One region of the Streptomyces sp. NPDC090108 genome, then DNA from elsewhere that is predicted to be linked to it. Evidence: riboswitches for the same ligand, from Rfam matches in the RefSeq annotation. Region 1 holds a riboswitch; the other holds the start of a gene.
The links. Region 1 has a riboswitch for thiamine pyrophosphate ahead of thiM (hydroxyethylthiazole kinase). Riboswitches for the same ligand answer to the same signal wherever they lie in the genome.
Positions count from the first base shown of each region.

Region 2: linked by a shared signal. The riboswitch ahead of ACIPRD_RS00480 (thiamine ABC transporter substrate binding subunit) and the one ahead of thiM (hydroxyethylthiazole kinase) in region 1 are both predicted to bind thiamine pyrophosphate.

Region 1 is NZ_JBIVDQ010000003.1:889,145-893,349, forward strand. It holds gene ACIPRD_RS14135 (transposase) at 1-165, shown strand, start outside; gene ACIPRD_RS14140 (cytosine permease) at 403-1,791, opposite strand; TPP riboswitch at 1,958-2,052, shown strand; gene thiM (hydroxyethylthiazole kinase) at 2,044-2,868, shown strand; gene thiE (thiamine phosphate synthase) at 2,865-3,560, shown strand; gene ACIPRD_RS14155 (PP2C family protein-serine/threonine phosphatase) at 3,673-4,205, opposite strand, start outside.
Region 2 is NZ_JBIVDQ010000001.1:118,641-122,845, forward strand. It holds gene ACIPRD_RS00475 (ABC transporter permease) at 1-1,342, opposite strand, end outside; gene ACIPRD_RS00480 (thiamine ABC transporter substrate binding subunit) at 1,390-2,481, opposite strand; TPP riboswitch at 2,562-2,668, opposite strand; gene rlmN (23S rRNA (adenine(2503)-C(2))-methyltransferase RlmN) at 2,787-3,893, opposite strand.

The DNA of each region.
Region 1 (4,205 bases):
GCGGAGCACAACGCCTCCCACCGCAAGGTCCGCGCCCGCGTCGAGCACGCCTTCGCACGCATGAAGACGTGGAAGATCCTCCGCGACTGCCGCCTCAAGGACGAGGGCGTCCACCACGCCATGCTCGGCATCGCCCGCCTCCACAACCTCACCCTCACAGGGTGAGAGGCAGCACTGCTGGTCAGTCGGCATGCCATAGATCATTTACGGGACAGCCCTTAGGGGGTGTCTCTTCGATCGTCGCGGACCCACGAAGATCGGGGAGACGCCCCCTGGACCGCGGTCCCGGCCGTCGACGGCGAGGGCGCCCCGGCGGTGTGCCGGGGCGCCCTGTGGGCCCTCATGGAGGCCGGTGAGCCCGTGGTGTCCGGTCTCCGGCGTGCGGCGGGGCGGGAGACCGGTTCAGGCCCGGGCCGGGGCGCCGGTCCGGGGCAGCAGCAGGCGCAGGGGGAGGTAGACCGCGACCGAGGCCACGAACGCGGCGTAGTACGCGAGGTCGCCGCCGTGCAGCGCGGCGGCGACCGGGCCCACGTACAGGGTGGTGTTCATGAACGGGACGGCCGCGGCGAAGCCGGCCGCGAAGGCGGCCACGGCGGGCCACCACGGCAGCGGGCGCTCCAGCTCGGCCCGCAGGTCCAGCGGGCGGCCGCCGCGGGAGCGGGCCCGGACGAACCAGTCGACCAGGACGACACCGACGAAGCCGGGGATCCAGTAGCCCACGAACAGCAGCACGTTCTGGAAGCGCGCCGTGGTGTCGGCGGCGTGCATCCACAGCACCAGAGCGAAGCCCAGCACGGCCGCCGCGGCGGCGGCCAGCGGCCGGGGCAGGCGCAGTCCTGCGGTCTGGAGGGCGAGCGAGCCGCTGTAGTCGTTCATCGCGTTGCTGCACACCGAGGAGACCACGACGGCCAGCAGGCCGAGCGCGCCGGCCGCCCCGCCGCCCAGGAGCCGCTGCACGCCCGCGGCCGTCTGGTCGGTCAGCAGCCGTCCGGCCCACAGGCCCAGCGTCTCCACCCCCACGTAGGCGGCGGTGAGGCCCAGCAGCGTGTACCAGAACATCCGCGGACGGGAGGCGCCGGTGGGCAGGTAGCGGCTGAAGTCGGAGGCGTAGGGCGCCCACGACAGCGACAGGCTCAGCGCGACGGTGCTGGTCAGGATGAACGCCCCCGTCCGGTCGGCGCCGTGCACGGTCCCGGAGACCGGCAGCGCGACTCCGCGCAGGAGCGCGACGGCGAGCGCGACGAACGCCGCCCCCAGAACGAACGTCATCACGCTCTGCAGCCGGTGGATGACCTCGTAGCCGAAGACGCCGACCACGCCCTGGAGCGCCAGCACACCGAGCACGCCCAGCCAGAACGGCCAGCCCAGCAGCCGCGCGAGGGCGTCCCCGCCGAACAGTCCGATCAGCGCGTCCCAGGCGATGGACGACAGCCACTGCAGCACCCCGGGGAGGGCGACAGCCCGCCCGAACGCGAGCCGGGACAGCGGGAGTTGGCCGGCTCCGGTGAGGCTTCCCCAGGTTCCCAGATAGGCGGCCGGCACCGCGCCGAGCACGGTGCCCAGGGCCATGGCGGTGAAGGCCTGCCAGAAGCCGAGTCCCAGCGCGATCCCGATCGTGCCGGAGAACACCCCGGTCATGGTGAGGTTCGGCGCGAACCAGACGGTGAACAGCCGCGCGGGCCGGCCGTACCGGTTCCCCTCGGGCACGGGTCCGATGCCGTGCCGTTCGACGGACAGGTCGCGGGAGCCCGTGGGCATGCGCCCCTCGAACACGGCGTGGTCGATGGTCATGAACGCTTCCTGGGATCGGGGACGGGACCGGCGGGACGGGTGCCCGCAGGTTCCACAGTGCCATCGCACGGCAGACGGCATTGTCGTCGTACGGACACCCGGCGGCGTCACCGGGTCACGGGGCCGGTCCGCGTCCGCCGCCGTCCTACCAGGGGGTTAGCATGTCCGACGAGACACGGGGTGCCCCCGCCGGGGGCTGAGATCACACCCGTCGAACCTGATCTGGCTCGTACCAGCGAAGGGATGTCGCGCATGACGCGCCCTGCCGAAGACCTGTCCGTCCTCAGCGCCGGAGCGCTCGCGCGGCTGCGGGACGCGTCCCCGCTGGTGCAGTGCCTCACCAACGGCGTGGTCACCAACTTCACCGCGAACGTGCTGCTCGCGCTCGGCGCGACCCCGGCGATGGTGGACATCCCGCAGGAGGCGGGACCGTTCGCGAAGGTGGCCTCCGGTGTGCTGGTCAACCTCGGCACCCCGCACGCCGAGCAGCGCGCCGCGATGGCGGAGGCCGCCGGATCCGCGGCCGGCTGCGGCACGCCCTGGGTCCTCGACCCGGTGGCCGTCGGCTCCCTGCCGGTGCGCACCGCCCTCGCCCGGGAGCTGCTGGCGTTCGCGCCGGCCGTGGTGCGCGGCAACGCCTCGGAGATCATCGCGGTGGCCGGCGACGGATCCGGCGGCCGCGGTGTGGACACCACCGACGACGTCGAGGCCGCCGCGCCCGCCGCGGCCGCCCTGGCCCGGTCCACGGGCGGTGTCGTGGCCGTGTCGGGCCCCGTCGACCTGCTCACCGACGGCGTGCGGACCGTGCGGGTCGCCAACGGCGACGCCCTGCTGACCCGGGTGACCGGCGGCGGCTGCGCCCTGGGCGCGGTCATGGCCGCGTTCGTCTCGCTCGTCCCCGCGGACGGCGACCGGCTCGCCGCCACCGCCGCGGCCGTCACCGTCTACACGGTCGCCGCGGAGGTGGCCGCGGCCCGCGCCACGGGCCCCGGCAGCTTCGCCGTCGGCTTCCTGGACGCGCTGGCCGGACTGGACGAGGCCACGCTCACCGCCCGGGCCGCGGTCTCGTGGGCGTGATCCCGGCCGGCCCGGACGGGCCCGGCACGGATTTCCCCGACTGCTCCGTCTACCTGGTCACCGACACCGCCCAGTGCGCCGCCCAAGGCCGTGACGTGGTGGAGACGGTGGCCGCTGCGGTGGCCGGCGGCGTCACGGCCGTCCAGGTGCGGGAGAAGGACACCTCCGCCCGTGCCTTCCTCGACACGGTGCTGCGGATCTCCGCGGTGCTGCCGGAGCGGGTCGCGCTGTTCGTGAACGACCGGGTGGACGTCTTCCTCGCGGCCCGTGCGGCGGGCGCCCGCGTCACCGGCGTCCATGTCGGACAGTCCGACCTGCCGCCCGGCGCCGTGCGCGCGCTGACCGGGCCGGACGCCGTGCTCGGTCTGAGCGCCGCCACCCCCGCCGAACTGCGGGCCGCCGCCGAGGACCCGGCCGGGGTGGACTACGTCGGCATCGGGGCCCTGCACGCGACCCGCACCAAGTCCGACGCGCCGCCCGCGCTCGGACACGAGGGGTTCGCCGCGCTCGTCCGCGCCACGCGTCTGCCGGCCGTGGCGATCGGCGGGGTCGTGGTGGCCGACATGACGTCGCTGCGGGCGGCCGGTGCGGCGGGCGGCGCGATCGTCTCCGGCATCTGCGCCGCCCCGGACCCGCGCGCCGCCGCACGGTCCTACGCGGACGCGTGGGCCGCGGGCACGCGGATCCGATGACGACGAACGGGCCGGCAGTCCCCCGGGCGCACCCGCATGGCACCGGGAGCGGGCGCTCCCGGTCCCGGAAGGGCGGGCCGCGGAGCCGCACCCGGACACCGCGGGCGTGCGGTCACACGCGGGCGCTCCCGGCGCCGGGGCCGTACCAGTCCAGGCACAGCACGGTGGCGTCGTCCGCGAGGCGTCCCTCGCAGGCTTCGGTGACCGCGGCGGTCAGGGTGCGCACGACCTCCCGCGGATGGTCGGCGGCGGTGTCGCGGACCAGGCCGGGCAGGTCGACGGCCGCCGCCCCGCGCTCCCGCATCCCGTCGGTGTGCAGGACGAGACGGTCGCCGGGGCGCAGATCGAGGTGCTGCACCCGGTAGGGACCGGGCACCGGGACGCCGAAGGGCAGATCGACGGCGAGGCCCACCTCGGCGACCGTGCCGTCGCGCAGGCGCAGCGGCCACGGATGGCCCGCGTTGACGACCTGTGCGCTGCGGCCGTCGAGGGCGATGCGCAGCAGCTGTCCGGTGGCGTGGGTGCCGTGGCCGTGGTCGAGGAGGGCCTGATGGGTCCTGCGGGCCTGCTCGGCCAGGTCGGTCCCTTCGCGGCGGGCGCCGCGTGAGGCGTTGACCAGAAGGGTGGCCATGAGGGACGCGGCGA
Region 2 (4,205 bases), on a different contig from region 1:
CCACCTCCCGCCACACCCGCCAGGGCGAGGCGCCGAGCACGGCCGCCGCCTCCCGCAGCCGGCCGTCCACCGCGCGCAGCACGGGCAGCATGGTCCGTACGACGAAGGGGGCGCCGACCAGCGCCTGGGCGAGCGGGACCAGGATCCACGACTCCCGCAGGTCCAGGGGCGGCTCGTCCAGGGCGATCAGGAAACCGAAGCCGACGGTCACGGCGGAGACGCCGAGCGGCAGCATCAGCAGGGCGTCGAAGCCGCGCACCAGCCGCCCCGCGTCCCGGCGGGCCAGCGCGGCGGCGGCGAGGCCGCCGACCAGGACGGCGATCGCGGTGGCAGCGGCGGCGTACTCCAGCGAGGTCCACACCGCGTGCAGCGGCGCCACCAGGAAGGTCCCGTCCCCGGAGGTGGCCAGCGCCCGGTAGTAGCCGAGGCCGGGCGCGTCGAGGGAGCGCCGTACGAGCACCACGAGGGGCAGCACCACCAGCAGGGCGATGGTGAGGAGGACCCCGGCGAGCACGGTCCACTGCCCCGCGCCGCGCGGCCGGCGGGCGGTGACGGAGGCGTCCACCAGGCGCAGGGCGCTCTCCCGCCGCCGTACCGTCCAGGCGTGCACGACGAGGATCGCGCCGACCGCGGCGAACTGCACGAGGGTGAGGACGGCGGCCGTGGCCAGGTCGAAGACCTCGGAGGTCTCGCGGTAGATCTCCACTTCGAGGGTGGAGAAGGCGGGGCCGCCGAGGATCTGGACGACGCCGAAGGAGGTGAAGGTGAACAGGAACACCATCAGCGCGGCGGCGGCCACGGCGGGGGCGAGAGCGGGCAGCGTGATCTTCCGCCAGGCCCGCAGCGGGGACGCGCCCAGCATCCGGGCGGCCTGTTCCTGCCGGGGGTCGAGCTGGGCCCACAGGCCGCCGACGGTGCGTACGACCACGGCGTGGTTGAAGAAGACGTGGGCCAGCAGGATCGCCCACACCGTGGTGTCCAGCCGTACGCCCCACAGCTCGTCCAGCAGCCCGCCGTGCCCGACCAGGGCCAGGAAGGCGGTGCCGACGACGACGGTGGGCAGCACGAACGGGACGGTGACCACGGCCCGCAGGACCTGCTTGCCGGGGAAGTCGAGGCGCGCGAAGACGTAGGCGGCGGGCAGCGCGAGCAGCAGGGTCAGCGCGGTGGACGCGAGGGCCTGCCAGGTGGTGAACCACAGCACGTGCCGGATGTCCGGCTGCGTGACGACGTCCGCGATCCGCCCGAGGTGCCAGGAACCGTCCGCCTTCAGCCCGGTCGCCACGATCGCGGCGACCGGCCAGGCGAAGAACACCGCGAAGAACGCGACGGGCAGGGCCATCAGGCCGAGCCGCGCCGCGCTCCCGCGGGCACCCCTCGTGGGAGGGGTCACTTCAGTACGAGCGACGTCCATGCCCTGACCCACTGGTCGCGGCCCGCGGCGATCCTGGCGGGGGCCATGGTCTCGGGGTGCTCGGCGGCCGGGCCGTACTCGGTGAACTCGGCCGGCACCTTCGCGCCCTTCACCACGGGGTACACGAACATGTTCAGCGGCATGTCCTGCTGGAACTCGCGGGTCAGCAGGAAGTCGATGAACGCCTTGCCGCCCTTGCTGTTACGGGCGCCGCTCAGCAGTCCGGCGAACTCGGTCTGCCGGAAGCAGGTGCCGGTGGCCACCCCTGTGGGCGCGGTGGCCGGACGCTTGCCGGCGTAGATGACCTCGGCGGGCGGCGAAGAGGCGTACGACACCACGAGCGGACGGTCGCCGCCCGCCTTCCTCCCCTCGGACGAGCCGGAGAACTCCTGGTAGTAGGCCTGCTCCCAGCCGTCGACGACCTTGACGCCGTTGTCCTTCAGCTTCTTCCAGTAGCCCTGCCAGCCCTTGTCCCCCTTGTCTCCGTACCGCGCGGCGCTGCCGAGCAGGAAGCCGAGGCCGGGCGAGGAGGTGGCGGCGTTCTCGGTGACCAGGAGGTTGCGGTACGCGGGCTCGGCGAGGTCGGCGAAGGTCCGCGGCGGGGTCAGCCGGTGCTTGGCGAACCAGGCCTTGTCGTAGTTGACGCAGATGTCGCCGTGGTCGACGGGCGTGACGCGGTTCCTTCCCGCGTCGAGCCGGAAGGCCGGGTCGACGGTGTCGAGGCCCTTGGCCCGGTACGGCTGGAAGAGGCCGTTGTCGAGGGCGCGGGAGAGCAGGGTGTTGTCGACGCCGAAGAAGACGTCGCCCTGCGGGTGGCCCTTGGTGAGGATCGCCTTGTTCACGGCCTGTCCGGCGTCGCCGTCCTTCAGGACGCGGACCTTGTAGCCGGAGCGCTTCTCGAAGTCCTTGACGACGTTCTTGGACACGCTCCACGAGTCGTGGCTGACCAGGGTCACGGTCGTGGAGCCGGCGGTGTCCGCGGTGCCGTTCGCTCCGCACGCGGTGAGCACCGGCATGGCCAGCAGGCCGATCCCGGCCGCCGCGGCCGCGAGGGTCTTGATGTGCACTGGTTGTCCTCCTGGGGGTGGCCAGGAAGAGACGCGGCCCTGCCCGGGCTCCGCGAGGGAACCCGGGCAGGGCACAACAGCTCGAGTGATGACCGAACTTCCTACCCAGAATGACCTGGGCGAGGTTCAGAGGGTCTGCGGCCCGATGCCGCACTCTCAGCGCTGTGGCGCTCCCCTGTCGGAATATGAAGATGTCTCTGTATGAAGTTGTCCGCGCGGCCCAGGTTACAGCCAGGCGCGAGCGGACCACACAGGCGCTGTGGGGCTGGGCCGGTGGGAGCCGGTGAGCCCCCTGCGGCGGGGCCCTACCGCTCGGTGGCCGCGAGCTGGCCGCAGGCGCCGTCGATCTCCTGGCCGCGGGTGTCCCGGACGGTCACCGGAACGCCATGGGAGGCGATGGCCTCCACGAACGCCTTCTCGTCCTCGGGCCGCGAGGCGGTCCACTTGGAGCCCGGCGTCGGGTTGAGCGGGATGAGGTTGACGTGCACGGGCTTGCCGCGGAGCAGCCGGCCGAGCCGGTCACCACGCCAGGCCTGGTCGTTGATGTCCCTGATCAGCGCGTACTCGATGGAGAGCCGGCGGCCGGACCGCTCCGTGTAGTCGAACCCGGCGTCCAGCACCTCGCGCACCTTCCACCGCGTGTTCACGGGGACGAGGGTGTCGCGCAGCTCGTCGTCGGGGGCGTGCAGGGAGATCGCGAGACGGCACTTGAAGCCCTCGTCGGCGAACCGGTGGATGGCGGGCACGAGGCCGACCGTCGACACGGTGATGCCGCGCTGCGACAGGCCGAGGCCGTCCGGCGCGGGGTCGGTCAGCGCGCGGATGGCACCGACGACCCGCTTGTAGTTGGCGAGGGGCTCGCCCATGCCCATGAAGACGATGTTGGACAGCCGCGCCGGGCCGCCGGGCACGTCCCCGTCGCGCAGCGCCCGCATGCCGTCCACGATCTGGTGGACGATCTCCGCGGTGGACAGGTTGCGGTCCAGTCCGGCCTGGCCGGTTGCGCAGAACGGGCAGTTCATGCCGCATCCGGCCTGCGAGCTGATGCACATGGTGACCCGGTCCGGGTACCGCATCAGGACGGACTCGACGAGCGTGCCGTCGAACAGCCGCCACAGGGTCTTGCGGGTGTCCCCCTGGTCGGTCGACAGGTGCCGCACGACCGACATCAGCTCCGGGAACAGCGCCTCGCGAAGCTTGTCCCGCGAGCCGGCCGGGATGTCGGTCCACTGCTCGGGGTCGTGCGCGTACCGCGCGAAGTAGTGCTGCGAGAGCTGCTTGGCGCGGAACGGCTTCTCGCCGATCTCGGCCACCGCGTCCTTGCGCTCGGCGGGCGTGAGGTCGGCAAGGTGCCGCGGCGGCTTCTTGGCTCCGCGCGGGGCGACGAAAGTGAGTTCTCCGGGCTTGGGCATGGTGATACCAGTGTCTCAGATCCACATGGGTGACCTGCGGCTGCCGATCCATGCCACTGTCGTCAGCAGTCGTCACCGGCCGTGACCGAGTGGCGTCGGACGGCCCGGCCTCCGCCTCCTGCCGGCCTTGCGGCGGGTTCTGTTCGCCCCTCACCGCCTGCGCGTTTGCGCCACCTCCGACTACTGAGGGATGCCCGCGGAGAACTGGGCCGGCCTCCGGTCTCACGCTTGCCTCCTGCGAGGATTGTCACCGCAGTCCGCGTAACGGTCATCGCCTGGAAGTCAGCACCTGATCACTCGGTCAACGGGACT